3 regions of the Streptomyces sp. NBC_00252 genome follow, and region 2 is predicted to be linked to each of the others. Evidence: riboswitches for the same ligand, from Rfam matches in the RefSeq annotation. Region 2 holds a riboswitch; each other region holds the start of a gene.
What was found. Region 2 has a riboswitch for S-adenosylmethionine ahead of OHT77_RS03320 (ABC transporter substrate-binding protein). Riboswitches for the same ligand answer to the same signal wherever they lie in the genome.

Region 1 (10,229 bases), 6.5 Mb from region 2:
CTGGTCCCACAGCTGCTGGCCGGACTTCTTCGAGGGCTTGTCGGAGTCGACGTACCACTTCCCATCGGCGGTGAGACTGAGGGTGAGGACGCGGCCGACGGTGACGGGCGCGGTGTCGTAGCCCCTGACCTTGTAGCTCAGTTCGGCGTCGGCGGTCGCGGTGGCGCCGGTGCGGTGGAGGGCGGTCAGGCGGTAGGACCAGGAGGCGAAGGGGACGGCGCTCAGGTTCTCGTACGCGGTGCGCGCGCCGGTCCGCGTGTACGCCGTCTCGTCGTGGTGCAGGACCGCCGCCGACCGGCTGTCCAGCAGGCGCTGCACATCCGCCTTCGCGCTGTCCGCCGCCGGCTGTCCGCCGCACGCCACCAGCGAGACGAGCAGCAGACACAGCGCGAACACTCCGGAGCGCGACGCCCGCCTACGACCAGTCACTTCCCGATCGTACGACCCTTTCGCGCCGGTTCAGACCCTCGTGACCGACGAGATGGGCATCATGCCGACCGGGTCGTAGCGCACCGGCGCGCCGGGGTAGGGGGCGTGGATGACCTGGCCGTTGCCGACGTACATGGCGACATGGCTGGCGTCGGAGCGGTAGACGACGAGGTCGCCGGGCTGGGCCTGGGAGAGCGGGATCTGGTGGCCGGCGTAGCGCTGTTCCTGCGAGGTGCGCGGGAGGTGGACGCCCGCGTGGGCGTACGACCACTGCATGAGGCCGGAGCAGTCGAAGCCGCCGGGGCCGTTGGCGCCCCAGATGTACGGCCTGCCGAGGGCGGAGCGGGCGGCGGCGACGGCGGCCGCCGCGCGGCCCGAGGACGGGACGCCGGCGCCGAGGTCGGGGATGTCCTCGCGGGAGGAGCGGGAGGCGCGGTCGTAGGAGGCGCGCTCGGCGAGCGGCATCCGGTTGAGCAGCTGCCTCGCCTTGGCGAGCTTGTGCTCGACGGTCCTCTTGTGGGTGGCGACGGCCTTGCGGCTGCGCTCCAGCTCGGCGAGGTGCCCGGCGGCCTCGGTGCGCTCCTGGGCGAGTTCGCGCATCGCCTCCTGGAGGTCCTTGAGCTGCTCCGCCTGCTGGGCGGTGATGCGGTCGAGGACGGAGGCCTTGTCGAGGTAGTCGGCCGGGTCGTCGGAGAACAGCAGCGCGACGGTGGGGTCGATGCCGCCGGAGCGGTACTGGGCGCCGGCGAGTGAACCGAGCGCGTCCCGCATGGTGTTGATGCGCTGCTGCTGCCGGGCGATCCGGTCCTGCGCGTTGCTCACCTGCCGGTGCAGCTGCCCGGCGCTCTCGTCGGCCTTGTCGTAGGCCTCGGTCGCCTGCTCCGCCTCGTGGTAGAGCCGGTCCACCTCGGCCTTGGAGTCGTCGTGCGGCGCGGCCACGGCGGAGGTGGCCGGCAGGGCGCCGAGTGCGGCGGCGGCCGCGCTCAACACACAGACCGCGGCGCTGGCGCCTCGGTCGAACCCGGACGGTGCAGGGCGGCGACGAGATCCCACGGGGAGTCGCACTCCTTCCGCTGGCGGACACGGACCGCTTCCCCGGTGCGGGGAAACGCGCCAGACAGTAGCTCTGTGAAGGGGTGCGGGCCAAAGACCGCCGCAGGCACACAACGTGACGCCCCGCCTATGACGCAGGTCATCGGCGGGGCGCGGGGTCATCCTGGTGTGTCGCAATTCGCCCGTTCGGGCGGCGCACAAGGGCCGGAGAACGACCGGAGGGGAACCGGATCCGGACGGATCACATCCCGACGGATCAGATCCGGACGCCGAACTCGAAGGTCATGTTGCCGATCGCCTCGTAGCGGACCACGGCACCGGTGTGCGGGGCGTGCAGCACCTGGCCGTTGCCCGCGTAGAGACCGACGTGGTGGAAGTCGCCGTAGAAGATGACCAGGTCGCCGACCTTGAGGTCGCTCTGGCTGTAGATGCGGGTGCCGGCGTTCGCCTGCGCCTCCGACGTCCGGGGTATGGAGACGCCGGCCTGGGCGTAGGCCCAGGAGGTGAGGCCGGAGCAGTCGAAGGAGGACGGGCCGGAGGCGCCGTAGACGTACGGGGAGCCGATCACGGACTGGGCGGCGGCGAAGGCGGAGGCCGCGCGGCCCGAGGCGGAACCGGTGCTGCCGAGGTTCACGCGCGAGGTGGAGCGGGAGGCCGCCTGGGCCTGCTCCTGGTCGAGCGCTGCCTTCTCGGCCGCCGTCAGGGTGTTCAGGAGCTTCTGGGCCGTGGCCAGCTTGGCCTTGACCTCGTCCTTCTTCTTCTTGAGCTCGGTGCGGGTGGCGGAGAGGTCCTTGAGCTTGCTGCTCGCCTCCGCGCGCTCCTGGGCGAGTTCGCGCTGCTTGCCCTGGATCTTCGTGAGCGCCTCGACCTGCTGGCTGCTCAACTGGTCCATCGTGGACGCCTTGTCGAGGTAGTCGTCCGGGTCCGAGGACAGGAACAGCTGGATCGACGGGTCGATGCCACCGGTGCGGTACTGCGCGCTCGCCATGGTGCCGAGGCCGTCCCGGAGCTTGTTCAGCTCCTCCTGGCCGCGGGCGACGTTGTCCTGGATGGTGGAGATCTCCTTCTGGAGCTTCTCCTGCTTCTCCTGGGCGCCGTCGAGCTTCTCGGTGGCCTGCTCGGCCTGCTCGTAGAGGGCGTCGACCTTCGCCTTGACCTCGTCCTTGCTGGGCTTCTCGCTCGGCGCGGCATTCGCGGCCTGAGCGCTGAAGGCAACGGCGGCTGCGGCTGCGGTGGTCAGCACAGTCACACGCGTGCGGCTCGGCTGCTTCGGTCGACGATGGGACGCCACGGAGTCGAGCTCCTTCTATTGAGTGATCACCCGTTCGGAGGTTCGAGGCCTGACCCTAGTGATGTTTCTGTGATCAGTTCAAATCCTCACACGAAAAAATGCCGTCACTCAAAGCATTCTTTGCACATAACCAACGTGCAGTGATGGTCGATTGACGCTACGTTGCGTGACAGTTCGGCCAATTCAGGCATTAAACCTGTACGTTGACCTTCACGACAGTCGCTTCAGGAGTACCGCAGAAGCGACGGGCCGCGCGCCCGCCTTCGCGATCCCGTCGGCCACCTCGCGGTCGGTCGACGCGACGATCACCGGCCGGCCCGGCGGCTCGGCACGCACCAGCTGACGGATCAACTCGTCGGCGGTGACGCCCGGTTTGGAGAACAGCACCCGCACCCCGCGCGGCGGCGCGAGCAGCACGGGCGCGGCCAGCTCGGCCCCGTCGAAGACACAGGTGACCTCGGCGCCGGTCTGCGCGGCGAGCTGCGAGAGCTGCCCCAGCAGCCTCAACCGCTGCTTCTCCAGGGGCATTTGGGGATAGCCGGTCTTGGTGACGTTGTAGCCGTCGACGACCAGGTGGGCCTGCGGCAGCGCGAGCAACTGGTCTAGGATCGCGGGGTCGTTCTCCGACAGCGCCCGCGCCGCGATGTCCTTCGGGGTCATTCGTCCCGGTTCGACCGCGTCGACGGTCTCGGCGGGCCGCACGGACACCGGCGGCAACGCCAGCTCGCGGCGCAGCCCTTGGGCCGCGTCCAGAACGGTGTCGAGCAGCAGCCGTACCCGCATGTCCTCGACGCTGCGGCCCTCACGGGCGGCCTTGCGGGTGGCCTCGAGGGCCGCCTCCGCCTCGCCCAGGCGTGCCTTCAGACGGCGGCTCTCGCTCTCGGCGGCGGACACCTGGGTCTGGCTCTCGGCGCGCGCGGCGTCCGTCTCGGCCCGCAGCTTGCGCAGGGCGGCCTCGCCGCGCTTGACGTCACTGTGGGCGGCACGCAGCTTGCGGTGAAGCGATTCCGCTTCCTTCTTCGCCGCGTCCAGCTCGGTGCGCAGCCGCTCGGTCTCGGCCCGGGTCGCGTCCCGCGCCTGCGCCAACTCCTCGCGCAGCCGCTCCAGTTCGGCCCGGCTCTCCTCGTCGGCGCGCTCGGCGTCGGCGCGCAGCGCCTCCTCGCCCGCGGCGGTGACGAGCTTCACCCAGCCGGTGGGGCGCAGAACATAGGCCGCGGCCGCCACATCGAGCGGGTCCGCGGCCGGGGGCGGCGAGCCGGAGTCGAGGGCACCGGCCAGTTCCGACTGGGCCTCTCTGAGTTTCTCCCCGATGCGCTGCCGGAACAGCGGATCGGTCTCCAGCGCGGCCGCCATCGCGTTGCCCGCGAACTTGGCGCGCCGGTTGGGGGCGAAGCGGGCGTACTGTCGTAGCTGCGCGGGCAGTTCGGCGACGGTGAGGCCGCCGAAGCCGTCGGAGACGATCTGTACGACCCGCCTCCGCACACCGTCGGGCAGCGGACGGTCGAGCACCTCGGCGGCGCCGTCGCCCGGCCCCCCGCCTGAGTTCTCCACCATCCTCACACCCCAATGTCTGTGCGGGGCCTCTCCCTCTCAGGAGGCGGCGCCCGGCCTGTCCACGAGTTCCACCTGATCCACGGCGTTGCACCAGCGGCAGCGCACCGACTCGATGGTCTCACTGACCACCTCGCGCTCCTCCACCTTCGGCTCACCGGCCAGGTCCAGGTGGAGGTACTCCACGACCTTCGACGAGCGCGTCACGTCGAAGCGCGTGAGGTTGCCGCAGAGGGTGCAGCGCCACCGCGTCGAGGCGGTCGGCAGGGGAACCGTCATCGTGGCTGTCCGCTTCCTTCGTTCCAGTTTCCGTGATCGCCGGTTTCCCCGGCGCGTGTGGCTCGTAACCCTACGGCCTGGCGGGTACTCACCGCTCGGCCGTCCGCAGCGGCGATTCACCCTGTCCCGTTGCGTCCCGTTACGTCATGCTCTGTAGCCATGATCAGCAACTGGGGCTCGGCCCTCGTCAGGACGTTCCGCGGCACATCGGCACCGATGACCTACGCCCTGATCGGCCTGTGCTGCCTGATCTTCGTCCTGGGCCCGGCCTCGGGTTTCGTCCCGTCCTACGGCACCAGTGACACGCTGCTCGCCGCGCAACGGGCGTACTTCCGCCGCTGGGGCGTGGTCCCCGCCGAACTGTTCGCCCACCCCACCCGCGAGGCGCTGACCCCGGTCACGGCCCTGTTCATCCACGGCAGCTGGGTCCACCTCCTCGGCAACATGCTCTTCCTCTACGTCTTCGGAGCGATGACCGAGGAACGGCTGGGCCGGGTCGAGTTCACGCTGTTCTACCTGGTCTGCGGGTACCTCGCGCTGCTGGGCTACGCGGTGGCCAACACGGACTCCGAGCAGTCGCTGGTCGGCGCGTCCGGGGCGATCTCGGCGGTCCTCGGGGCGTTCCTGTACCTGTTCCCCCGGGCGCGCGTGACGAGCCTCCTCCCCTTCCTCTTCTTCCTGCCGCTGCGCTTCCCCGCGTGGGTCGTGCTGCCGTTCTGGGCGGCCCTGCAGTGGCTGGCGGCGGGGCAGGCGGCGACGGGGCCGGGGGTGGCGTACCTCGCCCACCTCGTGGGCTTCACGCTCGGGTTCGGCTACGCGTGGGTGCGATTCGGTCGTACGACTAGAGTTGGGGCCGCCCCAGCAACGGTCCCCGAGGGAGAGAACCAGCCGTGATCACCGCGATCGTCCTCATCAAGACCAGCGTGGACCGGATTCCGGAGATCGCCGAGTCGATCGCCGCGCTCGAATCTGTGAGCGAGGTCTTCTCTGTCACCGGTACGTATGACTTGATCGCGATGGTTCGGGTGCGGCAGCACGAGGATCTGGCCGAGGTGATTCCTGGGCGGATCAGCAAGATCCCCGGGGTGGAGGGGACGGATACGCACGTCGCCTTCCGGACGTACTCACAGCATGACCTCGAGGCCGCGTTCGCCATCGGGTTGGACTCGTGAGGTTGGGCGCGTAGTGGGGTGGGGGGCGCGGATCGTCTGCGGGTGACCGGTCCGTCGTGGCTGGTCGCGCAGTTCCTCGCGCCCCTGAGGGGGTTGCTCTCAGGCTCGTTGCATCGGTTCGGGGGCGCCTCGGGCCCGCCGGGATGCAACGGCACTCGTTGTGACTGCTCGCGCCCGCGGGGCGGAGCCGCAAATCGACACCGCTCCGCGCCCTTTAGGGGATCGGCCTGAGGCTTGTTGCATCGGACCGGGGGCGCCTCGGACCCGCCGGGTACAGCGGCGCTCGTCGTGGCTGGTCGCGCCCGCGGGGCGGAGCCGCAAATCGACACAGCCCCGCGCCCTTTAGGGGATCGGCCTGAGGCTTGTTGCATCGGACCGGGGGCGCCTCGGACCGCCGGGTACAGCGCCGCTCGTCGTGACTGCTCGCGCCCGCGGGGCGGAGCCGCAGATCGGCACCGCCCCGCGATCCTCACGGCATCCGCTTGACGTCAGGCGAGATCACACCGCCGGGACGCAGCGGCCGTTTTCTGTGTGGTAGGTCCACTTGGCTCCCTTGGTGACCAACTCGCGGACCGCGCCTACGAAGCGGTCGACGTGCTCGTCGGGGGTGCCTGCGCCGAAGCTGACTCGGATGGCGTTGAGGGACTTTTCGCCGGGGGCCGCTTCGGGGGCGCCGCATTCGCCCTGGGTCTGGGGGTCGGTGCCCAGGAGGGTGCGGAGCAGGGGGTGGGCGCAGAAGAGGCCGTCCCGGACGCCGATGCCGTACTCGGCGGAGAGGGCGGCGGCGAAGTGGGAGCTGTTCCAGCCGTCGACGACGAAGGAGATCACGCCGACCCGCGGGGCGTCGTCGCCGAACAGGGACAGGACCTTCACCTCGGGGACCTCGGCCAGGCCCGCCCGTACCTTTTCGATCAGGTGCTGCTCGCGGGCGACCAGCGTGTCGAAGCCCGCTTCGGTGAGCGCCTTGCAGGCCGACGCGATGGAGTAGGCGCCGATGACGTTCGGGGAGCCCGCCTCGTGCCGGGCGGCGCTGTCGTGCCACTCCACGTCCACTCCCCCGTCCTCGCGCCGCGTGACCTTGCGGCTGGCGCCGCCGCCCGCGAGGTAGGGGTCGGCCGCCTGGAGCCAGTCGGCGCGGCCGGCCAGGACGCCCGAGCCGAAGGGGGCGTAGAGCTTGTGGCCCGAGAAGGCGATCCAGTCGACGTCGAGGTCCTGGACGGAGACCGGGTGGTGCGGAGCGAGCTGGGCGGCGTCCAGGACGATCCGGGCGCCGTGGGCGTGCGCGGCGGCGGCCAGTTCGCGCACCGGCCACAGCTCGCCGGTGACGTTCGAGGCGCCGGTGACGCAGACCAGGGCCGGCCCGTAGGGGTCGCGGGCGGCGAGGGCCTGCTCCAGGGTCTCGACGGCCTGGCCCGGGGTGCGCGGGGCGTTGAGGTAGGTGACCCGGGCGTCCTTCCAGGGCAGCAGGGACGCGTGGTGCTCGGTCTCGAAGACGAAGACCTGGCAGTCGGCGGGGAGCACCGCGGCGAGCAGGTTCAGGGAGTCCGTCGTGGAGCGAGTGAAGATCAGCTGGTCGTCGGGACGGCAGTCCAGGAACTCCTCGACCGTCTTGCGGGCGTTCTCGAACAGGTCGGTGGAGAGCTGCGAGAGGTAGCCGGCGCCGCGGTGCACGCTGCCGTAGTACGGGGCGTAGGCCGCGACGTCGTCCCAGACGCGCTGGAGGGCGGGGGCGCTGGCCGCGTAGTCGAGCGCCGCGTAGGTGACCTCGCCGCCCGTGACGAGCGGGACGGTGACATCCCGGCCGAGAACGGGCAGCGGTGCACAAATGGTCTGGGCGGCGGCAACGGTGGCGACAGACATGGTGAACTCCCGTGAGAGGCAGGCGAATTCACTGCGCGAGCCGACACGGCTGCGGCGCAGGAAAAGAAGAAGGGGGTATGCGGAGGCGGGGCTCGACGCCCTATCGCATTCGCTTGCTCACAGAGGGCTCCCTCGATGACCAGGACCCCTGGTGTCTTTCGAGGGGCCCGCGCTTGCCGCAGACCTCGCTGCCTACGGCCTGGTCTTCACCCGGGGCACCCCGCCACGGACGGAGGGTTGCCGGACAGTCGGCCGGGGCCTCATGACTGTCACTCATGACCTGGTCAGAAAACTTACGCGATGTGATCGTCGTCCCGCAACCCGTGTCCGGATCGCGGGACGACGACCCACTCGGTCACGCGTTGCTGGCGGCCGCCCAGCGCTCCAGCGTGCGCTTCGCGGCCCCGGAGTCGATCGACTCCCGCGCCTTCTCCATCCCGGCCCTGATCCGGTCCGCCAACGGCCCGTCCCCGGCCTCGAGGGCCACCAGGGCGGCCGCCGAGTTCAGGAGTACGGCATCCCGCACCGGGCCCGTCTCGCCGTCCAGGAGACGGCGGGCCACGTCCGCGTTGTACTCGGGGTCGGCACCGCGCAGGGCCTCCACCGGGACGAGTTCGAGGCCCACGTCCCGGGGGTCGAAGGCCTCCTCGGTGACCTTGCCGTCGCGGACGTTCCACACCCGGGAGGTGGCCGTGGTGGTCAGCTCGTCGAGACCGTCGTCACCGCGGAACACCAGCGCGGAGGAACCCCGTTCGGCCAGCACGCCCGCGATCAGCCCGGCCATGCGGGTGTCGAAGCAGCCGACCGCCGACGAGGTGACCTTCGCCGGGTTGGTCAGCGGGCCGAGGAGGTTGAACGCGGTCGGCACCCCCAGGTCCCGCCGGACCGCCCCTGCGAACCGCATCGTGGGGTGGAACTTGGCCGCGAAGCAGAACGTGATCCCGGCCTCCTCCACCACCTGCGCGACCCGCTCGGGCGACAGGTCGAGGTTGATGCCGAGCCGCTCCAGGACGTCCGAGGAACCGCTCGCCGAGGACGAGGCGCGGTTGCCGTGTTTGACGACCTTCGCGCCGGCCCCGGCGATCACGATGGCGGACATCGTCGAGATGTTCACCGTCTTCGCCCGGTCGCCGCCGGTGCCGACGATGTCGACCGCCGGTCCCGGGATGTGCAGCGGCTTCGCGTGGGCGTACATCGTCTCGACGAGCCCGGTGATCTCCTCGACCGTCTCGCCCTTGGCCCGCAGCGCCACCAGGAAGCCCGCGATCTGCGCGTCGGCCGCCTCGCCGCTCATGATCCGGTCCATCGCCCACGCCGTGTCGGCGGTGCTCAGGTCCTGTCCGGCCAGCAGCGCGCTCAGTACGTCGGGCCAGGAACGGGCCGCCGCGGTGTCGCCTCCAGCGGGGGTCACAGCGCTCATACGGCCGCTCCTGGGTGTCGTAGAAACCTGGTTGAAATACCGCCCCCACCCTATCCAGCGCGGGACACGGCGAAGGGCCCCGTCCGGTGTTCGGACGGGGCCCTTCGACTGTGGCGTGGCGACGCCTCAGCGATCAGTGGTGGCCGTGGCCGCTCGTGATCTCCTTGTACTCCTCGACGGTGGGCTTGGGGATCTGGGACTCCTCGCCGTAGTACGCCTCGCTCAGCTTGGCGCGCAGCTTCTCGGAGCCCTTCACCTTGCGTTCCACGCCGTTGTCGTCGACGGTCGCGCCGATCGCGGCCGGCACGTACTGCTCGTGCGCGGTGAGCGTGTGCAGCGCGTCCTGGCTGAGCGGCTCGTGGATCTCGACGAACTCACCGTGCGGCAGGCGCTTGATGATGCCGGACTCGCGGCCGTGCAGCACCTTGTCCCGGTCCCGGCGCTGGAGGCCGAGGCAGAACCGCTTGGTGGCGATGAAGACCAGCACCGGCACCACGAAGAAGCCGACGCGCACGAACCAGGTGATCGAGTTGATCGACAGGTGGAAGTGCGTGGCCCAGATGTCGTTGCCGCCACCGACGAGCAGGACGAAGTACCACGAGATCCACGCGGCACCGAAGGCCGTACGGGTCGGGGCGTTGCGCGGGCGGTCCAGGATGTGGTGCTCGCGCCGGTCGCCGGTGACCCAGGCCTCGATGAACGGGTAGACCGCGATCGACACCAGGACCAGCGGGAAGATCACCAGCGGGATGAACACACCCAGGACGAGCGTGTGACCCCAGAAGTTGATCTCCCAGCCCGGCATGACACGGATCAGGCCCTCGGAGAAGCCCATGTACCAGTCGGGCTGGGCGCCCGTGGAGACCATGTCCGGCCGGTAGGGGCCCATCGACCAGATCGGGTTGATCGAGGCGACCGCGGCGACGGCCGCGATGACACCGAAGACCAGGAAGAAGAAGCCTCCGGCCTTGGCCATGTAGACCGGCAGCAGCGGCATGCCGACGACGTTGTTGTTCGTCTTTCCGGGGCCCGCGAACTGCGTGTGCTTGTGGTAGAAGACCAGGATCAGGTGGCCGACGACCAGGCCGAGCATGATGCCCGGCAGCAGCAGGATGTGGATCGAGTAGAACCGCGCGACAAAGTCGCCGCCCGGGAACTCGCCGCCGAAGAGGAA
Region 2 (10,229 bases):
GGTCTTGACGAGGGCGTACTCGTCGGCCGAGGACGAGCCGTAGTGGTCGCTGTTGTACTGCAGGTTGAGGGTGACCGGGGTGCTCACCTTCGCCGCCTTCAGCCGCGCGGTTGCGGCTGCCTTGTCGGGGCCGCCCTTCTTGTCGCCGTAGAGCGCCTTGAAGGAGTCATCGGCGCCGGTGAGGCCGTCGGGGACCGAGCTGTAGAGCGGCTGGTAGCTGTTCTTGTAGACCTGCTGGGCGAGTTGGGCCCGGTCGACGGAGTCGGCGACGGCCTGCCGTACGGCCAGTGCCTTGGCCCTGTCGGCGTTCTTGGTCTTCGTGCCGTACGGCTGCGTGTTGAAGTCGAAGACGATGTAGCGGATGCCGTTGCCGGAGCCGGTGTGGACCTTGATGTCCTTCTTCTTGGCCAGGTCGGAGAGGTCGGCGGTGGTGAGGGTGCGGTAGACGGCGTCGACGGTGCCCTGTTGGACGTCGAGCTTCAGGTTGCTGGCGTCGGTGTAGTACTTGAGCTGGACGTTCTTGGTCTTCGGCGTGCCCAACTGGCCGCCGTAGGCGCTGTTTTCACTGAAGGAGACCAGCGAGTTCTTGTCGTAGCTCGTGACACCGTACGGGCCGTTCCACGGCTTGGCGGCGACGATGGACTTGTCGTCGAGGATCTTGTCCGCCGGGAAGGTCTGCTCGTCGACGATGTAGCCGGCCGCGGTGGACAACACCTGGGGAAACAGCGTGTCGTTGGCGGACTTGAGGGTGAAGACGACCGTGGTCGGGGTGGGGGCGGCGACGGAGGCGAGGTTGTACAGGAGCGACGACGGGCCGTTCTCGTCGGCGATCTTCAGGGTGCGGTCGAAGCTGAACTTGACGTCGGAAGAGGTGAGTTCGTGTCCGTTGGCGAACTTCAGCCCCTTCCGGAGCGTCACCGTGTAGTCCTTCGGCCCTGTCAGCTTGATGCCGCCGGCGAGGTCCGGGGAGACCTCCGTCGCGCCGTTCTTCACGCTGAGGAGGGTCGCGTAGACCTCGCTCTCGATGGTGCCGGACCCCGCGTCCCAGGCACCCGCCGGATCGAGGCTGGTCACCTGGTCCGTGGTGCCGACGGTGATCGTCGAACCGCCGGACGCGGTGGTGGTCTTGCTGCTGGTGCAGCCGGTGACGGCGACCAGGAAGGCGGTGCCGAGGGATACGGCGCCGAGGGAACGAAGGGGTCTGCCGGTGCTGGAGTGTGCCATGGCTGGTCTCTGTCTCCGCATGGATGAGTGCGCGAAAGGGGTGCGGCAGGCAGGACATGCCGGACGCGCGCTGTCGCGTGAAGGTGAGGGTGGTGGGCTGCGTGAAGAACGGGTCAGCTGTGACAGAGACAGCTGGAGACCAGCAGCAGATCCACGTGACGCCGGGAGCACAGCACGAGGGCAGTGGCCACGCCGTCCTCCTAGGGGTGTCGTCGGCAACTGGGGCCGGTGGAAACGCACTTGCAGAACAGAAACATCCGCCGAGCCGTCACCTGGAGCACCCCGCCGCGTCGAGGGTTGCCGACCGGCCAGCCAGGGCTTGATCACCGGTACTCGTAGCTCGCGCTCACCGTAGATCGACTGTTCTGCCGACGTCAAGGGCGCACAGGGAGCAACAAAGGTGAGGAGTACGGGAGTTGGGGCGAATCCTGTACGCAGCCCCCTTGCGTGGGGTCAGCGCAGCCGGGGCAGGAGTTGGTCGCCCACGCGGGCGATCTCCTGTTTGTAGGGCGTGTCCGAGAGGACGAAGTGGGTGATGCCGAGCTTGCGGTAGTTGTCCAGGGCGGTGGCGACGTCGGCGGCGGAGCCGACCAGCCAGGTCGTCGCCGCTCCCCCGCCGCCGAACCTGCCCGGCGCGGTGTAGAGGCAGGTGTCGAGTACCTCGCCCCGGGCGGCGAGGTCGTAGAGGCGCTGTTGTCCGACGGCGGTCTTGCGGTTCCCGGTCCAGGTCAGTTCGTCGCCCGGGCCGGACGCCATCCGGGCGACGCGTTCCTCGGCCGCCCGCCATGCCTCCTCCGTGGTGTCGCGGACCACGGTGGTGATGCGCAGGCCGAACTGGAGGGGCTTGAGTCGGCGGTCGACCTGGTTGCTCAACTCCCGCAGGCGGTCGATGCGTTCGGCGAGTCCGGCGAGGGGTTCGCCCCAGAAGAGCTGGACGTCCGCCTCCGCCGCGGACACCCGCTCGGCGGCTTCGGAGGCGCCGCCGAAGTAGAGCGTCGGGTGCGCTCTCGTGTCCGTCCGGTAGGGATGCGGGGCCACGGTCGACCCGCTCACCTGGAAGTGCTCGCCGTCGAACGTCACGTCCTCCTCGGTCCACAGCCGCCGTACGAGACGCATGAACTCCTGTGTGCGCTCGTACCGTTGGGCGGGATCACTGCGTCCGTCGCCGTAGGCGGCGAGGTTGTCGAGGCCGCTGACGATGTTCACCAGGACCCGGCCGCGGCTGAGCTGGTCCAGGGTCGCCGCGGCGGCGGCGAAGTGGGCGGGCTGCCAGTAGCCGGGGCGGACGGCGATGAGGGGCTTGAAGGTGGTGGTCCTGGCGGCCAGGGCGGTGGCGACGGTGAAGGTGTCGGGGCGGCCCCATCCGGTGCCCAGGAGCGCGCCGCCCCAGCCGTGGCGTTCGGCCGTGCGGGCGAGGTCGGTGGAGTACTCGACGGAGCCCCAGCCGTCCGTCGTGTCGTCGCCGCGGTGACCCGGCTCGACGGTGTTGGGGATGTACCAGAGGAATTCCGGGCTCATCGTGCTTCCGATCGCGGCATTGACCGACGGCGGAGCGTCGACTGACCGTCCGGGCCGGTGCGTACGGGAGTACGTCACGAAAAAGGGGGACGCACTGTGGATCGCGGAGTGGATCAGGGGATCAACACAGCGCGCTGCCCACGCGAACGAGGTCGATACAACGCTCGCTGGTGAGCAGCAGGACCTCGGGCATGTGATCGAGTTTCCGAGGCCTCGGTCCGGAAGTCAATGGCCTCGCGACGGCCGCGCCACGGCCGCCGCGGTCGGCTCCGCCCGATCGGCGGCTCGAACGGCCTTCAGTCCTTCGGCGTCCGCTGCGAGCCGGCCGTCTGCGGCTTCGCCCCGGGTGCGTGGAAACAGGCGCTGACCGACTTGCCGTGCGGACAGGGCCGGGTCTCCCAGGTGTCGGCCACGGCGTCCACGAGGAGCATGCCGCGTCCGCCGAGGCGCTCCATGTCGGCGTCGCGGGGAGTCGGCATCTCACTCGACCTGTCGTGCACCGAGACGTGCAGACAGTTGTCGTCGCACGTCATCACCAACTGGGCGCTGCTGTGGGCGTGTCGGTGGGCGTTGGTCACCAGCTCGGAGACGGTGAGCACCACGGCGTCCGCCGTTTCCGGCGCGGTGGTGGTCCAGCCCAGCGCGTCCAGGTGCCGACGTGCCCAGTCACGGGCCGACTTCACTTCACTGTTCAAGGGAAGCGTGCGGGCCCAGCCCACTGCCCGGAGTGACGAACTGTCCATGGCGATCGATCCTCCTTCGGTAGTGTGCGCCGCTCGCCCCACTTCCCCGTGGGGCGGATGTGCTCAGCGGCGTCCGCGTAGTTTGCCCAACAGGCGCTGTGCCTGCGCCCTGCGGCGCGGGTCGGCGGCCGCTCGGCGTATCTGCTCGGCCGTGCGCTGCCCCTGCGGACTTCTCGCGAACCGCTTGATGCGCTCCAGTACGCCCGACATGACGCCCCTCTCCTCGTGGCACCGTGTTCATCGCGCTGCGTTCCGTCACTGTCCCGACTACCCCGGCCCCGTCGACTCAGCCCTGTCACCTGGTGGAGAGCGCGCGACCACCCCGCGACGACGGGGTGGCAGAGGGCCGTTCGCAGGGGGTCCGGGTGGGTCAGGAGATGGCGCGGAGCGGGCCGTGCGAGCGCCGGCGGAGTTCGTCGAGGGCTTGGGCCGTGCTGTCGTCGGCGGGCAGGAGGACGACCAACTGCTGTGCGTCCGCTGTGAGTTCGAGCGTCTCGCGGAGGAGGTGGAGTTCGCACCCGGACGGGTGGGCGAGGCGGAGCGTCCCGCGCCGGGGCACCACGTGCCGGTTCAGGCGGCGCGTGAAATCGGGTCCGGCGGTGCGGGCGAGTTCCGAAGTGAACCGTTCGTAATGGCCCACGGATGGCCCAAGCCACAAGTCGAAGACCTGCTCGTCCGCGATGTCGTCCCAGTCCGTGAAGAAGGTACGGGCGCGGGGGTCGGTGAAGACGTAGTGCGTGAGGTTCGGGGTGTCGGAGTCGAGCAGCCCGGTTCCGCGCGTCAGCGACTCGTAGCCGCTGGTGCGGGCGAGGACGTCCCCGAGCCGGTTGGTGACGAGGGCGATCCCGGGTTCGAGGAGGCGGAGCGTCTCCAGGACCGGCGGTCGGACCTCGCGGGGCGGCGGCCCGGGGTGGAGGCGGGCGGAGCATTCGCCGCCGGTGATCTTTGTGAGATAGCGCAGATGCTCGCGCTCCGACGGGTCGAGGCCGAGCGCGTCGGCGAGGGAACTCACCACCGCCACCGAGGGATTGCGGTCACGGCCCTGTTCTATACGGGTCAGGTACTCGACGCTGATACCGGCCAGCGTGGCGAGATCCGAGCGCCGCAGACCGGGCGACCGGCGACGGCCGCGATCGGGCAGGCCCAGCGACCGGGGCTGGATGCTGTCCCGCTTGGTCCGGATGAAATCCCCCAACGGCGAACCCATGGCGCGAGCTTACGGCGTCGCCCGCTCGTCGCCGAGTGGTCAGCGTGGCCCTGCGGGGGCCAGCCTGAGCACGGTCTGGTTGGTCGCGGGGTGCTGTCCGATCGTGGTGGGCATGGAGAACAGACCTCAACTGGTGATCATCGTGGGAAGCGTGCGGGAGGGGCGGTTCGGGGCGGCCGTGGCCTCGTGGGTGGCCGAACAGGTCGGCCCGCACGGGGTTTTCGACGCGGAAGTCGTCGATCTGGCCGAGTTCGACGTCCCGTTGGCGCTGCCGGCGGTCTCGCCGAAGCTCGCGGGCGACGACTATCCCCGCCCGGCCGGGATGGCGGCGCTGACCTCGGCGCTGGCGCGCGCCGACGCGTTCGTCGTCGTCACCCCGGAGTACAACCACAGCTATCCCGCGTCGCTGAAGGCGGCCATCGACTGGCACTTCACCCAGTGGGCGGCCAAGCCGGTCGCCTTCGTCAGCTACGGAGGTGCCGCAGGCGGTCGGCACGCGGTCCTGCACCTGGAGAACGTGCTGACCGAACTGCACGCGGTGACGATCCGCGACGGTCTCGCCTTCCCGAACTGCTTCACCGCGTGGCAGGACGGCCGGCCGCTCGATCCCCAGTCCCCTGTGTACGCGCGGACGGTGCTCGATCTGTTGGCCTGGTGGGCGGTCACCCTCCGGTCGGCGCGCGAGGCCGTGCCGTATCCGGGGTGAGCACGGCGGGTGCACGGTTACCAGGGAACGACCCCGGCGTCCTCGAAGAACGAACCGGTCGGGCCGCCGTCCGGCAGTGTGGCGAGCCGGATCGCCGTGGCCGCTCCCTGTTCCGGGGTGCGGGGCCCCTGGAAGCCGGTGAAGTCCGTCGCGACCAGGCCCGGGCAGGCGGCGTTGATCAGGATGCCCGTGTCGGCGAACTGCCGCGCGTACTGCACGGTGACGGCGTTCAGGAACGTCTTCGACGGCGCGTAGGCCGCCATGATGGGCCCGATCTCGATGTCCGGGTCGGCCTGCCGGGTCAGGGAGGCGACGGAACTGGAGACGTTGACGATGCGGGGCGACGCCGAGCGCCGCAACAGCGGCAGCAGCGCGTTGGTCACGCGGACGACACCGAGGACGTTGGTCTCCACGACGGTGCGGACCAGTTCGAGGTCGAGCGTGGTCGGGTCCTGTACCCATCCCGGGTCCATCTCCCCCGATACACCGGCGTTGTTGACCAGGACGTCCAGGCGCCCGGCCTGCCGCTCGATCAGTTCGGCGGCCGCGGTGACGCTGCGGTCGTCGGTGACGTCCAGCGGCACCCCGAACGCGTCCACCCCGGCGGCGCGCAGTTTCTCGACCGCGGTCTCACGCCGGACCTCGTCGCGGGCTCCCACACCGACGCGCAGTCCGAGGGCGCCCAGCCCGTTGGCGATGGCGTACCCGATTCCCTTGTTCGCGCCGGTGACCAGCGCGATCTTCGTTTCGCTCATGTCGTCGATGGTCGCCCGCGGAGGCGGGGAGCATCCAACACCGATACGGTGCTCTGTCATACCCGGCAGGTATCACAGGGGTAGGCTGGCTCCGTGGACACCCTGGAGAGCCGCGAGCTGAGGTACTTCATGGCCGTCGCGGAGGAACTGCACTTCGGCCGCGCCGCCGAGCGCCTCGGCATGGCCCAGCCACCCCTGTCCCGGGCGATCCAGCAGCTCGAACGGCGCCTGGGCGTCCGCCTGTTGGAGCGCAACCGCCGAGGCGTCTCCCTGACCGGCGCCGGGGAAGTGCTGCTGTACGAGGGACGCGCGGCCCTCGACGCGGCCACCGCCGCCGCGCGCCGTACGCGTCGCGCCGGCGGTGCCGACGGTCCGGGCGGCTCCCGCAACCGTCTGGTGCTCGCGGTGAAGGCCGCCGCCTCCCACGAGCTGCTGCAGAAGATCCTCGGCGCCTACGCGGCCGAGCCCGGCGCCGCCGAGATCGAGGTGCTGCCGAGCGGCATGTGCGAACAGGAGGACATGCTGCGCGACGGCCGCGCCGACGTGGCCCTCATGCACGCGCCGTTCAACTCCCTCGCCGGGTTCGACAGCGAGGAACTCATGACCGAGGGCCAGATCGCCGTCCTGCCCGCCGGGCACCCGCTCGCCGCGCGGAAGTCCCTCTCCATGGCCGACGTCACCGACGTTCCGGATCTTCCGCACGCCCGCTGGCCCCGGAACGGCGGCTACCCGCCCGGCCCGGGCCCCGAGATCCACGACCAGACGCAGCTGGCCCAGCTGATCGCCCTCGGCCGCACCATGGCGGTCTTCCCCGAATCCGCCCGCGCCTGGTTGTGGACCGAGCACGCCGCTGTCACCGTGGTCGACGCACCGCCCGTGGTCACCCACATCGCGTGGCCCGCGCACAGCCGCTCCGTCGCCCTCGCCGGACTGGTCCGTACGGCCACGCGGCTCTGACCCCGCGCCGCCGCCACCGGTCCCGTGCCATGGACGCCGGCGCCGTCAGGCAGGATCGCTCGGCTTCGCCGCCGCCGCGAGGCTGAACTGAAGGCGACGGGCCGCGTTCAGGTGGTCGGCGGTCCAGATGATGCGGACGGCGGTGGCCGTGGCGTGTCCGTCGTCGCCGCGCAGGTCACGGCGCAGGGAGTGGACCAGGCGTGCCTCCTCGTCGGGGTCACGGGACAGCGGCGCGGGAACAGCGGTGTGCCGGCTGAGCCCTTCGGCCAGGCCCCGATACCAGTCGGCCACCCGGTCGGCCGTGTCCAGCAGCGTGAGCCGGGCCTCGGAACGGTCGGGCTCCATCCGCTCCTCACCGCCGTTGCGCTGCCACAGTTCCAGCACCGCGTCCGAGGCGAGACGCAGTCCTACGATCCCGGTGACCAGGGTGGTCATGTCGGAGAGGCGTACCGGCTTGGCTCCGCGTTCGGCGAGGTAGCTGCGGAAGGCGTCGTCGAGCCGGCGGGACGCGGCGGCGGCCTGCCGTCCCGCCTCCAGCGGGGCATCGGTCGGAATGCAGCCGATGCTGCACCGGCTCGCCGCGTACTCCACGGTGTCGGCCAGGTAGCGGGCGCTTTCGGTGTACGCCGCCGACAGTGCCCGGTCCACGGCGGCCGCCGCGCCACGCGGCCAGAAGAACAGGCCCACGAGCACGCTCACCCCGCAGCCGAGGGCGATGTCCTCGATCCGCAGCAGCACGATGTGCCAGTCGGGGTCCTGGCCGATGTTGAACAGGATGACCAGGGTGACGGTGAAGGCGGCCTGCCCCGCGGCGAACGAGATGGCGGCGGGCGCGATGCCGGCGATGAGCACGGCGACGGGGAGCAGGAACCAGAGCACGGTGCTGTGGTGCCCGATGAGCTGGAGCAGCAGGGTCCCGATGACCGAACCGACCAGTGTGCCGCCCAGCGCCCGGAGCGCGTTCTGCCCGGTGTTGAGCGCGTTGGAGCGCAGCACGGACAGCGTCCCGAGCAGTACCCAGAACGAGTGCTGGACACCGGTCTCGTTCGCCAGCGCCACCGCGATGCCGAGGCCGAGAGCACCCCGGAGGCTGTTGTGCAGCCAGACGGAGCGCGGCTCCAGGTGCGCGGCGGCGCGTTCGACGGCGGATCCGAGCGGCTGGGTCAGTGCGCCGGGTTCGGTGCCCAGCAGCCGTTCGGGCCAGCTGCGGCGCTCGGCGGCCGCGGCCAGGTCGACGTTGCCGGCGATCTGGAGGGTGGCGAACCCCAACTCCTGGGCGCGGAACGACAGATCGAGGGTCTCGATGAAGGCGCGGACCTCCGACTCCGTACCGGGCTTGGGCAGGTGCACGGGGAGCCGGTGGGTGGCGCGGACCTCCATGCCGTCCATGGCCGTACGCAGCTCGGCGAGGGCGGCACGGAGTGCGTCGGGCGAGGTGCGCGGCGCTTCGAGGATGTCGGCCGCCGCGTCCAGGGCCGTGGCCGCCGCGCGCCGGACGGTGTGCGCGTCGGCGTCGCAGGCCTGGTGCTCCTCGAGGGGTGGGCCGCTGTCGGCCACGATGGCGCTGAGCCAGGTCAGTTCGTCGACGAGCCGGACCAGGGCGCGGGACCCGGCGGACAGACCCGTGGGCCGGTAGAGCGTGGCGTCGAAGGCGGTGCGCAGTTCCGCCGCCGCCGCGGCGGCCTGACCGGCGGTGACCGCGCACTGCTGGGTGGTGGGCGCGTCCGTCCCGCCGGCCAGCCAGGAGGCGTCGGTACGCAGTTGCGCGGCGGCGGCGCGGCAGACCCGGGCGGCGGGTGCGCTGAGCGGGTCCGCGGCGGGCCGGGGCCACAGCAAGGAGATCGCGAGCAGGGCGGCCGCCGCCGCGAGGCCCGCTCCGGCGAGCCGGTCGGGCAGCTGTGACAGCGGGGCGGGCGAGGTCACCGGGAGGATGAAGGCCAGCAGCAGCGCGGTCGTCGCGCCCGCGAGGACGGAGCTGACCACACCGGAGAAGAGCACCAGGAAGCCCACCACGACCATGGCGGTCACCGAGAGCCAGGTCGTCCGGGCCACCAGGGTGCCGAGGCAGATGAGCACCGCCCAGGCGACGGCCAGACCCACATGGGCGCGCAGCCGCTGCACCATGGGTCCGGTGAACTCCACCAGCAGGAGCATCGAGAACGACCCGAACGCCGCGTAGGTCGCCATCGTCGCGGAATGCAGCACCTGAGTGCACACGGCGAACAGGAGGGGCATCACGAGCGCGGTGCGCGCGGCCCTGCGGGTCGCCGCGAGTCCCGGATCATGGTCGCGCAGCCAGGTGGGGATCCGCCCGTCCCGGACGCGCCGAGGTCTCTCCATGCGCCCGCGCACCTCCTGTAGGCACAGCACCCACGTGCCCCGCCGATCACGAGTATCCGACATTCCCCGTGCCCGCACACCGTGCTCTCTCACCGAGCGGCAACGGAACCGAGCCGGGTCACCGGGTCTAGGGCCGCAGTCGACGCAGGACCGGTTCGTCGCGGACGACCGGTTCGGGGAGCCCGCCACGCGTCAACGCGCCCCCGGCACACGGAGGTTGACGGCAGGACGTGCCTCCTCGGACGCGGAAGCCGACGCGAGTGACGGGGTGGCCGCCCGCCGCAGCCGCGACAGCGCCAGGGCCACGACCAGCAGGCCCGCGCAGACACAGGAGGCCAGCGCGTAGGCGGCCCGAGGGGAGGCGGTGGCCGTGTGCAGATAGACCGCCGAGACGGCGCTGAGGCAGACCGCCGCCGCGATGCGCTGGGCCATCTGCAGAATCCCGCCGCCGACTCCGGCGGCCTGGGCCGGGGCGTGCTGGAGCACCTGTGTCTGGTTGGGCGAGACGGCGAGCCCGCCGGCCGCACCGGACAGCAGTTGCGTGGCGGCGAACGCCAGCGGCAGCCCCGCGTCCGGCACGAGGAGCGCGGCCGCCGCTCCGGCCAGGGCCGCGAAGATCCCCAGGGTCAGACCGACGTTCACCGTGCGCGGCCCGATCCGCCGGACCACACGCCATGCCAGCGCCGACGAGACGCCCATCGCGAGGGCAGAGGGAAGCGCGACCGCCGCCGTGAGAAGCGCGGAGAGACCGAGCCCGTCCTGGAGGAAGACGGTGAGGA
Region 3 (10,229 bases), 4.0 Mb from region 2:
ATCGACCCGCTGACCCTCTTCCAGGGTGCGGTAGCCGTCCATCTGAATCGCGCTGTAGTGGACGAAAACATCCGCACCACCGTCGACCGCGATGAAGCCGTACCCCTTCTCCGCGTTGAACCATTTGACGGTGCCCTGAGCCATGCCTAACTCCCCTATTACTGGCCCTTGCACGGACCCGCACTTCGCGGATCCGGGTCAGACCTCACCCCCCACAGGATTGGGGGCGTGCGCCGGAACGCGTCGACCGCGGCCGAATGTATCCGTCCAACTGCCGTCTGCAACAGGTCAATCAGACGAGAATTCCGGGCAGGACCGGTCGGGAATATACGGAGAATTCGCCCGACTTCAGGGCAAGTCGGGCTCCACAAAGAGAACATAACGCGCAAAAGGAATGCACACTTTGGCTGCTTCTCATCGCACGCGGAGCGGGTACTCATATGCGTCCGGCATGCGGAGTGGAGCGCGTTCCCCAACTGTACCCCGCTCAACCATGCAGAATTGCCCCCTCCGCTTCTCTCACGGAGGGGGCAATTCGATGAACTCTTGGTAATCGGCGTTACCGAGGGTAATTTTCGGCGCCGATCAACGACCGCTCAGCCACCGGCGACGGCCGGAATGATCGACACCCCGGCCCCGTCCGGAGTGGCCGTCTCCAGCCCCTGCTCGAACCGCACGTCATCGTCATTCACATACACGTTGACGAACCGCCGCAGCTTGCCCTGATCATCCAGCACCCGGGCGGAGATCCCGGCGTGGTTCTTCTCGAGGTCACTGATGACCTCGGCGAGGGTGCCACCTTCGGCGGTCACCTCGGCCTGCCCACCGGTGTAGGTGCGGAGAATGGTAGGGATGCGGACACTAACGCTCACGATGAAACCTCCGGTCAGATGATGCCCTCAGGGGCGCGGGGAACTGCGCGACCAGCCCCCACGGGCCCGCAGTCAAAGAACGACGCTCAGGACGCGAGTCCAGCTTCCCTGAACGACTCGAGGTTCGGCCGGATGGTCGCGGTGAGCCCAGTACCGGCAACCGCATCCAACGTCTTGAGCCCATCACCGGTGTTCAACACGACAGTGGTCAGCGTCGGATCCAGCAACCCGCTCTCGATCAGCTTCTTCGCCACCCCCACGGTCACCCCACCCGCGGTCTCGGCAAAGATCCCCTCGGTCCGCGCAAGCAACTTGATCGCGTCGACGACCTGCTCGTCGTTGACGTCCTCGACCGCCCCACCGGTCCGCCGAGCGATGTCCAGCACATACGGACCGTCCGCGGGGTTCCCGATCGCCAGCGACTTGGCGATCGTGTTCGGCTTCTGCGGCCGTACGACGTCGTGCCCCGCCTTGTAGGCGACCGACACCGGCGAGCAGCCCTCGGCCTGCGCGCCGAAGATCTTGTACGGCTTGTCCTCGACGAGCCCGAGCTTGATCAGCTCCTGGAGCCCCTTGTCGATCTTCGTGAGCTGCGACCCGGAGGCGATCGGCACGACGAGCTGGTCCGGGATCCGCCACCCCAGCTGCTCGCAGATCTCGTACGCGAGGGTCTTGGAGCCCTCCGCGTAGTACGGCCGGAGGTTGACGTTGACGAAGCCCCAGCCCTCCCCGGCCGGGTCGCCGATCAGCTCGGAGCAGAAGCGGTTCACCTCGTCGTAGTTGCCCTCGATGCCGACGAGCTCGCCGCCGTAGATCGCGGCCATGACGATCTTGCCCTGCTCCAGGTCGTGCGGGATGAACACGCAGGAGCGGAAGCCGGCCCGGGCGGCGGCGGCGCCGACGGCGCCGGCGAGGTTGCCGGTGGAGGAGCAGGAGAGGGTGGTGAAGTCGAAGGCGCGGGCCGCCTCGATCGCCTGGGCCACGACGCGGTCCTTGAAGGAGTGCGTCGGGTTGCCGGAGTCGTCCTTGACGAACAACTTGCCCGCGTCGACGCCCAGTTCGCGGGCGAGGTTGTCGGCCTGGACGAGCTTGGTCCAGCCGGGGTTGATGTTCGGCTTGTCGGCCACGTCGGCGGGGACGGGCAGCAGGGGCGCGTACCGCCAGATGTTCGCGGGGCCGGCCTCGATCTGCTTGCGGAGCTCTTCGGTGTCGTAGGACGAGAAGTCGTAGGCGATCTCCAGCGGGCCGAAACACTCCTCGCAGGCGAAGACCGGGCCGAGGGGGACGCGGTGGCCGCACTCGCGGCAGGACAGCGCGGCGGCGGGGCCGAGATCGACGGTGTTCGCGGGGATCGTGTCCGGGTTCGCGGAGTTCGTGGTGCTTGCGACAGTCTGCGCAGCCATGGAGGGGAGGCCCTTTCTCCTCATCTTCCTCACGACGCATCTCGCCGTGAGACGGATTTGGCACCTTCCCGAGCCGGGAGCCTCACCACGTCAGCGTGCAGCTGAGTGCCAAGACCGGCTGGAGGGTTGCCGGGGCTTCATCGGGCCGTATCCCTCTGCCCCTCTGGATGAGCGGTATTCGATTGTGTACGCCGACGGCCCCCGACATGCGATGGTCATCAGCGTTGTTCAAGACTGTAACCGAAGGCCAGGACAGTTGAAGAGAGCCGTCCGAACCGCGAGACGGATCACACACACCGTGTGACCCCTTCTCGCCGAGAGAACGTAGAGGAGCCGCGCAACGTGCTGAAAGATGTCGAGCACTGGCTGAGCACTCGCTCCTGGTCCCTGACGGACCGGCCGCTGCACAAGATCCTGGCCGCCAAGCACCGCACGGGGCAGTCCGTCTCCGTCGTGCTGCCCGCGCTGAACGAGGAGGCGACGGTCGGCGAGATCGTCGCGATCATCCGTCACGACCTCATGCAGCAGGTCCCGCTCGTCGACGAGATCGTCGTCGTCGACTCCGGGTCCACCGACCGCACCTCCGAGGTGGCCGCCGCGGCGGGCGCCCGGGTCGTGCACCGTGACGACATCCTGCCCCGCATCCCCGCCGTGCCCGGCAAGGGCGAGGTGCTGTGGCGCTCGCTGCTGGTGACGAGCGGTGACATCGTCGCGTTCGTCGACGCGGACCTGAAGGAGTTCTCCTCGGACTTCGTCACCGGGATCGTGGGCCCGCTGCTCACCGATCCCGGCGTCGACCTCGTCAAGGCGATGTACGACCGCCCGCTCGGCGGCGCTGCCGGACAGGGCGGCCGGGTCACCGAGCTGATGGCCCGCCCGCTGCTGAACATGCACTGGCCGCAGCTGGCCGGTTTCGTGCAGCCGCTCGGCGGCGAGTACGCGGCCCGCCGCTCGCTGCTGGAGCAGCTGCCGTTCCCGGTCGGGTACGGCGTCGAACTGGGCATGCTGGTCGACGCGTTGCACCTGGTGGGCCTCGACGCCCTCGCCCAGGTCGACGTCGGCGTCCGCAAGCACCGGCACCAGGACGGGCAGGCCCTGGGCCGGATGGCCGCGCAGATCTACCGCACGGCCCAGCTCCGGCTGGCCCGCGGCCACCTCATCCGGCCGTCCCTGACGCAGTTCGAGCGGGGCCCGGACGGATTCGAGCCGCGCACCTACTCCGTCGACACGGAGGAGCGGCCCCCGATGGTCGACATCACCGAATACCAGTCCCGCAAGGTCGCATAACCGGGCGCAGACGGTCACGGACGGTCGTATACGGACTCATACGGTCCGCCAACGGCCGTCCGTACGTTTGAGCGTTTCCGGGCCGGGCTAGGTTGTGGCGTATGGCTTCCACGGCTTCCACTCCCCCTCGCGGTGCTGCTCAGGTGCTCGTCGCGTCCAATCGCGGTCCCGTCTCCTACGAGGTGGGCGACGACGGTTCGCTGCGCGCCAAGCGCGGTGGCGGCGGGCTGGTGTCCGGGCTCTCGGCCATCGGGCCGGACGCCGACGCGCTGTGGGTGTGCTCGGCGCTCTCCGACGGCGACCGCGAGGCGGTGCGGCGGGGGGTGGGCGAGGACGGCGTACGGATGCTGGACATCCCGGCCGACGTGCACACCGACGCGTACAACGGCATCGCCAACTCCGTGCTGTGGTTCGTCCACCACATGCTGTACCAGACCCCGCTCGAGCCGGTCTTCGACGCGGAGTTCCGGCGCCAGTGGGCGTCGTACGAGGCGTACAACCGGGCGTTCGCGGAGGCGCTGGCCCAGGAGGCGGCCGAGGGGGCCGTCGCGATCGTGCAGGACTACCACCTGTGCCTGGTCCCGGGGATGCTGCGCGAGCTGCGCCCCGACCTGCGCATCGGCCACTTCTCGCACACGCCGTGGGCGCCGGCCGACTACTTCCGGATGCTGCCGGACGACATCCGTGAGCAACTGCTGACGGGCATGCTCGGCGCGGACCGGCTCGGCTTCCTCACCCACCGCTGGGCGGACGCGTTCACGGCCTGCTGTACGGAGTTCGCCGGGGGCGTCGGGGACACCCGGATCGGTGTCCACGGCCTGGGCGCCGACGCCGACTTCCTGCGGGCCCGCTCGCACGAGGCGGACGTGGAGGAGCGCATCGTGGCCCTGCGCGAGGAGATCGGCGCGGGCCGCAGGACCATCGTCCGGGTCGACCGCACCGAGCTGTCCAAGAACATCGTGCGCGGGCTGCTGGCGTACCGCCAACTCCTCGACGACCACCCGGAGTTGCTGGAGCAGGTCGTCCATGTGGCGTTCGCCTACCCGTCCCGGCAGGACCTCGCCGTCTACCGCGACTACACGGCCGAGGTGCAGCGGGTCGCCGACGAGATCAACTCCCGGTACGGGACGTCGGGTTGGACCCCGGTGGTCCTCCACGTCAAGGACGACTTCGCCCGCTCCCTGGCCGCGTACCGCCTCGCCGACGTCGCCCTCGTCAACCCCATCCGCGACGGCATGAACCTCGTCGCCAAGGAGGTCCCGGTCGTCTCCGACGAGGGCTGTGTGCTGGTGCTGTCCCGGGAGGCGGGCGCGTACGAGGAGTTGGGCGAGGACGCGATCCCGGTCAACCCGTACGACGTGATCGGCACGGCCGCCGCCCTGCACGAGGCGCTGACCATGCCGGCCGGCGAACGCGCCGAGCGCACCAAGAGACTGACGGCGGCGGCCACGGCCCTGCCCCCGGCCCAGTGGTTCCTGGAGCAGCTGAACGCGCTGCGGGGCCAGCCGAGTTGAGCGGGGCCGGGCGACCGCAGGTGGTCCCCGGCCGCGCCCCTCACCCCAGGTGTGCCGCGAGCGCCGACAGCAGTTCCACGACCCCTGCCGCGCCGTCCACCACCAGGTCCGCCCGTTCGCGCAACTCCGTGACCTCGTCGTTGCCGCTGCACACCAGCAGGCCGGGGATGCCGTCCGAGCGGAGTTTCTCGACGGCCGCGAACGCGGGGAGGTCGCCGAGGTCGTCGCCGGCGTAGAGGACGGACCCGGCGCCGGTCTCGCGGAGGTAGTCGGTGAGGGCGACGCCCTTGTCCATGCCGGGCGGGCGCAACTCCAGGACCAGGCGGCCGGGTTCGACGATCAGGCCGTTGCGGGCGGCGAGGTCGGTGAGGGGGGCGCGGAGGGCCTCGAAGGCGGCCTGCGGGTCCTCGGCCCTGCGGGTGTGGACCGCGAGCGCGCGGCCCTTCTCCTCGATCCAGGTGCCCTGCCAGGCGCCGATCCGGTCGAGGAAACCCGGGAGTTCGGCACGGACGGCGGCGACACCGGGGTGCGGGGCGGGGGCCGTGACCGTACCGGTCACCGCGTCCCAGCGCTCCGCGCCGTAGTGACCGAGGACGACCAGGTGTTCCAGGCCCGGCACACCCGCGAAGCCGCCGTTGCGCACCGCCACGCCGGCCGGGCGGCCGGTGACGACGGCCACGGAGGCGACCTTCGGGGCGAGCGCGGCCAGCGCGCGCACCGCGCCCGGGTGGGCCCGGGCCTGCTCGGGGTCCGGGACGATCGGTGCGAGGGTGCCGTCGAAGTCGAGCCCGACCACCGCGGAAGCCGGTTCGGCGAGGATCGCCGCCAGGCCTTCGCGTCCGGCGCGGGTGACGGGGGTCGGCAGTACGGCCAAGGGATCGGTGGAGTCCTGAGGGCTGCCCATACGTCGACCCTATCCGGGCGGGGCCGGGGCCCACACCTGCTGCTACCTCTCCGTACGCCTTGTCTCGCGGACCCGTCTCAGCCTGTTCACCGTCACCGGGTCGTGGGCCAGGGCCCGCTCGTCGTCCAGCAGGGCGTTCAGCAGCTGGTAGTAGCGCACGGGGGCCAGGCCCAGCTCCTCGCGTATCGCGCGCTCCTTCACGCCGGGGCCGGGGAAGCCCCGGCGCTCCAGCGCGAGGATGTCCTGTTCCCTCCGGTTCAGCGCGGGAAGCCGGGCGGGCCTGTCCTTCTCCATGCCTGCACGGTAGCTCCCGCCACTGACAACGGCCCCGGGCGCCGCCCGCCGCCGCTTCCCGCTACTTCCCGCTCTCCGCCAGCGACGCCGCCGCCTGCAGCTGCCCCAGTACGCCGGCCGGGCTGCCGTTCGCGGCGACCGCCTGGCCTATGCGCTGCTTGATGTCGGAGCTGACCGCGGCCCAGGAGGTGTTGCCGACCGGGTAGAGCGTGGACAGCGGGAGCTCGTCGAGGAACGGCCGCAGATCCTTGTCCTCCTTCGACTCCTCCATCGTCTGGGAGGCGGAGTTGGTCACCGGCAGGAGGTCGTACTCGCGGGAGAAGGCGAGGACGTTCTTCTCGCTGTAGACGAAGTCGAGGAAGTCGCCGATCTGCTCGCGGTGGCCGTTCTTCTTGAAGGCGGTCATCCAGTCGGCGACGCCCATCGTGGACTTGGCCTTGCCGTTGCGGCCGGGCATGGGGACCGTGCCGAACTTGACGCCCTTCTTGGTGGCCTGCTGCATGAGCGTCGGGTGGCCGTTGAGCATGCCGACGTCACCGTTGGCGAAGGCGGCGAACGCGTCCGCGCGGTTGAGCCTGGCGGGCGCGACCGGCCCGGTCAGGCCCTTGGCGACGAGGTTGTCGCGCAGCCAGGTGAAGGTGGCGACGTTCTGCTTGGAGTCCAGGGTGTAGGTGCCGATGTCGTCGGTGTAGCCGCCGCCCCCGCCGAGCAGCCACTGCATCGTCTCCGCCTGCGCCTCCTCCGAGCCGAGCGGCAGCGCGAACGGGTACTTCACACCCCGCGCCTTCAGCGCCTGCGCGTCGGCGGCCAGCTCGCTCCAGTCCTTCGGCGGGGTCAGCCCGGCGGCGGTGAAGAGGGTCTTGTTGTAGAAGAGGACGCGCGTGGACGCGGCGAACGGCATGCCGTACTGGATGTGGTTCACCTGCCCCGCGTCCAGCAGCGGCTCCAGGAAGTCGGCCTCCACGGGGATGGAGAGCAGCTCGGCCGTCGAGTACAGCTTGCCGGCGGCGGCGTAGTCCGCGTACGCGCCGATCTGCGCCATGTCGGGCGCCTTGCCGGCCGCGACCATCTCCTTGACCTTGCGGTCGACGTCGTTCCAGGAGTAGACGCTGACCTCGACCTTGACGTTCTTGTGCTTCGCCTCGTACGCCTTGACGACCCCGTCCCAGTACTTCCGCGAACTGTTCGACGCGGAGTCGCCGTAGTCCGCCGCGACCAGCCGGAGGGTCACGTCACCGGATCCCCCGCCGAGGCCGCAGCCGCCGAGGACCGCCGTCATGCCCAGAACGGACGTCGCCGCGATCATTCCTGTCCTACGCCGCTGCACTGCCGCATCCCCACCTTTGCTCTCGTGACGTTCGCTCTGTGAACCCATAAGGTCTACACCACGTGAGTGGACTAGACCTCTCGCGGGTAGACGGGCCACACTGTCCCCCGTGAGACATGTCATCGCCCTCGACGTGGGCGGCACCGGGATGAAGGCCGCCCTGGTCGGGGCGGAGGGCGAGTTGCTGCACCGGGCCCGCCGGGCGACCGGCCGCGAGCGCGGTCCGGACGCGGTCGTCGAGCACATCCTCGGCTTCGCCGCCGAGCTGCGCGCGTACGGCGAGGAGCAGTACGGCGAGCCCGCGTCCGCCGCCGGTGTCGCCGTCCCCGGCATCGTCGACGCCGAGCGCGGCATCGCGGCCTACTCCGCGAACCTCGGCTGGCGCGACGTACCCCTGCGCGATCTGCTCGCCACCCGGCTCGGCGGGGTCCCCGTCGCCCTCGGCCACGACGTGCGCACCGGCGGTCTCGCCGAGGGCCGCATCGGCGCGGGCAAGGGCGCCGACCGCTTCCTGTTCGTGCCGCTGGGCACCGGCATAGCGGGCGCGATCGGCATCGACGGCCGGGTGGAGGCGGGCGCGCACGGCTTCGCGGGCGAGGTCGGCCACATCGTCGTACGCCCCGGCGGCCTGCGCTGCCCCTGCGGCCAGACCGGCTGCCTCGAGCGGTACGCGTCGGCGGCGGCGGTGACCGAGGCGTGGGCCACCGCCTCCGGCAACCCCTCGGCGGACGCGGCCGACTGTGCCAAGGCCGTCGACGCCGCCGACCCGGTCGCCACGACCGTCTGGCACGAGGCGATCGACGCCCTCGCCGACGGCCTCGTCACCGCCCTCACCCTCCTGGACCCCCGCACGATCATCATCGGTGGCGGCCTGGCGGAGGCGGGGGAAACCTTGTTCACACCGCTACGCGAAGCGGTCCGCCGCCGGATCACCTTCCAGAAACTGCCGTCGCTCGTCCCGGCGGCCCTGGGCGACACGGCCGGATGCCTGGGCGCAGGCCTCCTGGCCTGGGATCTCCTCAACTCAACCGACCGCACGGAGGTAGCACGCTGATGGCACCCACCTCAGGGGCGCGAGACAGTGCCGACATGCGGCTCCGCCGCGGGGCGCGACCAGCCACAACGAGCCCGCACCCCGCAACGGCCCATGTGCCCCTGATCCTGTCCGGTGCCGACCTCGTCCTGCCCACAGGCACCGTCAAAAACGGCCGGCTCATCATCGACGGCACCCGCATCACCGGCGCCGCCCCCGAGAACGCCCAGGTCGTCGACGTCACCGGCTACACCCTGGTCCCGGGGTTCGTGGACATCCACAACCACGGCGGCGGCGGAGCCTCCTTCACCTCCGGCACCGTCGAGGACGTCCTCAAGGGCATCCACACCCACCGCCTCCACGGCACCACGACGGTCGTCGCCTCGACGGTCACCGGCGAGATGGACTTCCTCGCCCAGCGCGCCGGCCTCCTGTCCGAACTGGCCGAGCAGGGCGACCTCGCGGGCATCCACTTCGAGGGCCCGTTCATCTCCCCGTGCCGCAAGGGCGCCCACTCCGAGGCCCTGCTCCGCGACCCCGACCCCGCGGACGTCCGCAAGCTGGTCGACGCGGCCCGCGGCCACGCGAAGATGGTCACCCTGGCGACCGAACTCCCCGGCGGCCTCGACTCCGTACGGCTGCTCACCGAGCTCGGCGTCATCGCGGCGATCGGCCACACCGACGCGTCGTACGAGCAGACGGTGGCCGCGATCGACGCGGGCGCGACGGTCGCCACGCACCTGTTCAACGCGATGCCGCCGCTCGGGCACCGGGAGCCCGGTCCGATCGCGGCGCTGCTCGAAGACGGGCGCATCACCGTCGAGTTGATCAACGACGGTACGCATCTGCACCCGGCGGCACTGGAGTTGGCGTTCCACCACGCCGGTGCGGAGCGGGTCGCGTTCATCACCGACGCGATGGACGCGGCGGGCTTCGGGGACGGCCGGTACATGCTCGGCCCGCTGGAGGTCGAGGTGAGCGAGGGGGTCGCGCGGCTGGTGGAGGGCGGTTCGATCGCCGGGTCGACGCTCACGCTGGACCGGGCCTTCAAGCGCGCGGTGACCGTCGACCGGCTGCCGGTGGAGGACGTGGTCGCGGCGATCTCGGCCAACCCGGCGCGGCTGCTGGGCAGTTACGACGAGGTCGGCTCGCTGGAGCCGGGCAAGTACGCGGACCTGGTGCTGCTGGATTCGGAGTTCGACCTCAAGGGCGTGATGCGGCGCGGTGAATGGGTGGTGGATCCCCAACTGGGCTGATTCGCACTGCCGTTGAGGCGGCGGCCGGCCCGGGAGGCTGGGCGGGCCGCCGCCTCTTTGGCATGATCGGTCCGAACCGGACGGCGGCGGCACACACTTCGGGGGAGGTCGGCACGGTGATCCTCACGGTCACGCTGAACACCGCTCTCGATATCACCTATCGGGTACGGGAGTTGCGACCGCACGGTTCGCACCGCGTGTCCGAGGTGACCGAACGGCCGGGCGGCAAGGGCGTGAACGTGGCCCGGGTGCTGGCGGCCCTGGGCCACGAGGTGACGGTCACCGGCTTCACGGGTGGCGCGACGGGACGCGAGCTGCGGTCCCAACTCACCGGCACCC

Region 1: it holds a riboswitch for S-adenosylmethionine, as region 2 does, so the genes downstream of both, OHT77_RS32220 (aminotransferase class V-fold PLP-dependent enzyme) here and OHT77_RS03320 (ABC transporter substrate-binding protein) in region 2, are expected to answer to the same signal.
Region 3: it holds a riboswitch for S-adenosylmethionine, as region 2 does, so the genes downstream of both, thrC (threonine synthase) here and OHT77_RS03320 (ABC transporter substrate-binding protein) in region 2, are expected to answer to the same signal.

The regions. Positions count from the first base shown of each region.
Region 1 is NZ_CP108087.1:7,264,428-7,274,656, reverse strand. It holds gene OHT77_RS32255 (hypothetical protein) at 1-429, opposite strand, end outside; gene OHT77_RS32250 (C40 family peptidase) at 460-1,482, opposite strand; gene OHT77_RS32245 (C40 family peptidase) at 1,739-2,773, opposite strand; gene OHT77_RS32240 (NYN domain-containing protein) at 2,984-4,327, opposite strand; gene OHT77_RS32235 (hypothetical protein) at 4,364-4,603, opposite strand; gene OHT77_RS32230 (rhomboid family intramembrane serine protease) at 4,763-5,497, shown strand; gene OHT77_RS32225 (Lrp/AsnC family transcriptional regulator) at 5,494-5,775, shown strand; gene OHT77_RS32220 (aminotransferase class V-fold PLP-dependent enzyme) at 6,274-7,635, opposite strand; SAM riboswitch class IV at 7,800-7,916, opposite strand; gene trpD (anthranilate phosphoribosyltransferase) at 7,991-9,055, opposite strand; gene qcrB (cytochrome bc1 complex cytochrome b subunit) at 9,189-10,229, opposite strand, start outside.
Region 2 is NZ_CP108087.1:760,604-770,832, forward strand. It holds gene OHT77_RS03320 (ABC transporter substrate-binding protein) at 1-1,224, opposite strand, end outside; SAM riboswitch class IV at 1,456-1,565, opposite strand; gene OHT77_RS03325 (LLM class flavin-dependent oxidoreductase) at 1,678-2,742, opposite strand; gene OHT77_RS03330 (ATP-binding protein) at 3,039-3,485, opposite strand; gene OHT77_RS03335 (hypothetical protein) at 3,549-3,695, opposite strand; gene OHT77_RS03340 (helix-turn-helix domain-containing protein) at 3,856-4,692, opposite strand; gene OHT77_RS03345 (NADPH-dependent FMN reductase) at 4,805-5,398, shown strand; gene OHT77_RS03350 (SDR family oxidoreductase) at 5,416-6,153, opposite strand; gene OHT77_RS03355 (LysR family transcriptional regulator) at 6,247-7,110, shown strand; gene OHT77_RS03360 (FUSC family protein) at 7,156-9,450, opposite strand; gene OHT77_RS03365 (MFS transporter) at 9,643-10,229, opposite strand, start outside.
Region 3 is NZ_CP108087.1:4,759,667-4,769,895, forward strand. It holds gene OHT77_RS20650 (cold-shock protein) at 1-144, opposite strand, end outside; gene OHT77_RS20655 (MoaD/ThiS family protein) at 597-872, opposite strand; gene thrC (threonine synthase) at 959-2,275, opposite strand; SAM riboswitch class I at 2,293-2,449, opposite strand; gene OHT77_RS20665 (glucosyl-3-phosphoglycerate synthase) at 2,618-3,562, shown strand; gene OHT77_RS20670 (alpha,alpha-trehalose-phosphate synthase (UDP-forming)) at 3,664-5,076, shown strand; gene otsB (trehalose-phosphatase) at 5,117-5,980, opposite strand; gene OHT77_RS20680 (DUF3263 domain-containing protein) at 6,023-6,274, opposite strand; gene OHT77_RS20685 (extracellular solute-binding protein) at 6,336-7,601, opposite strand; gene OHT77_RS20690 (ROK family protein) at 7,711-8,655, shown strand; gene nagA (N-acetylglucosamine-6-phosphate deacetylase) at 8,691-9,890, shown strand; gene OHT77_RS20700 (1-phosphofructokinase family hexose kinase) at 10,007-10,229, shown strand, end outside.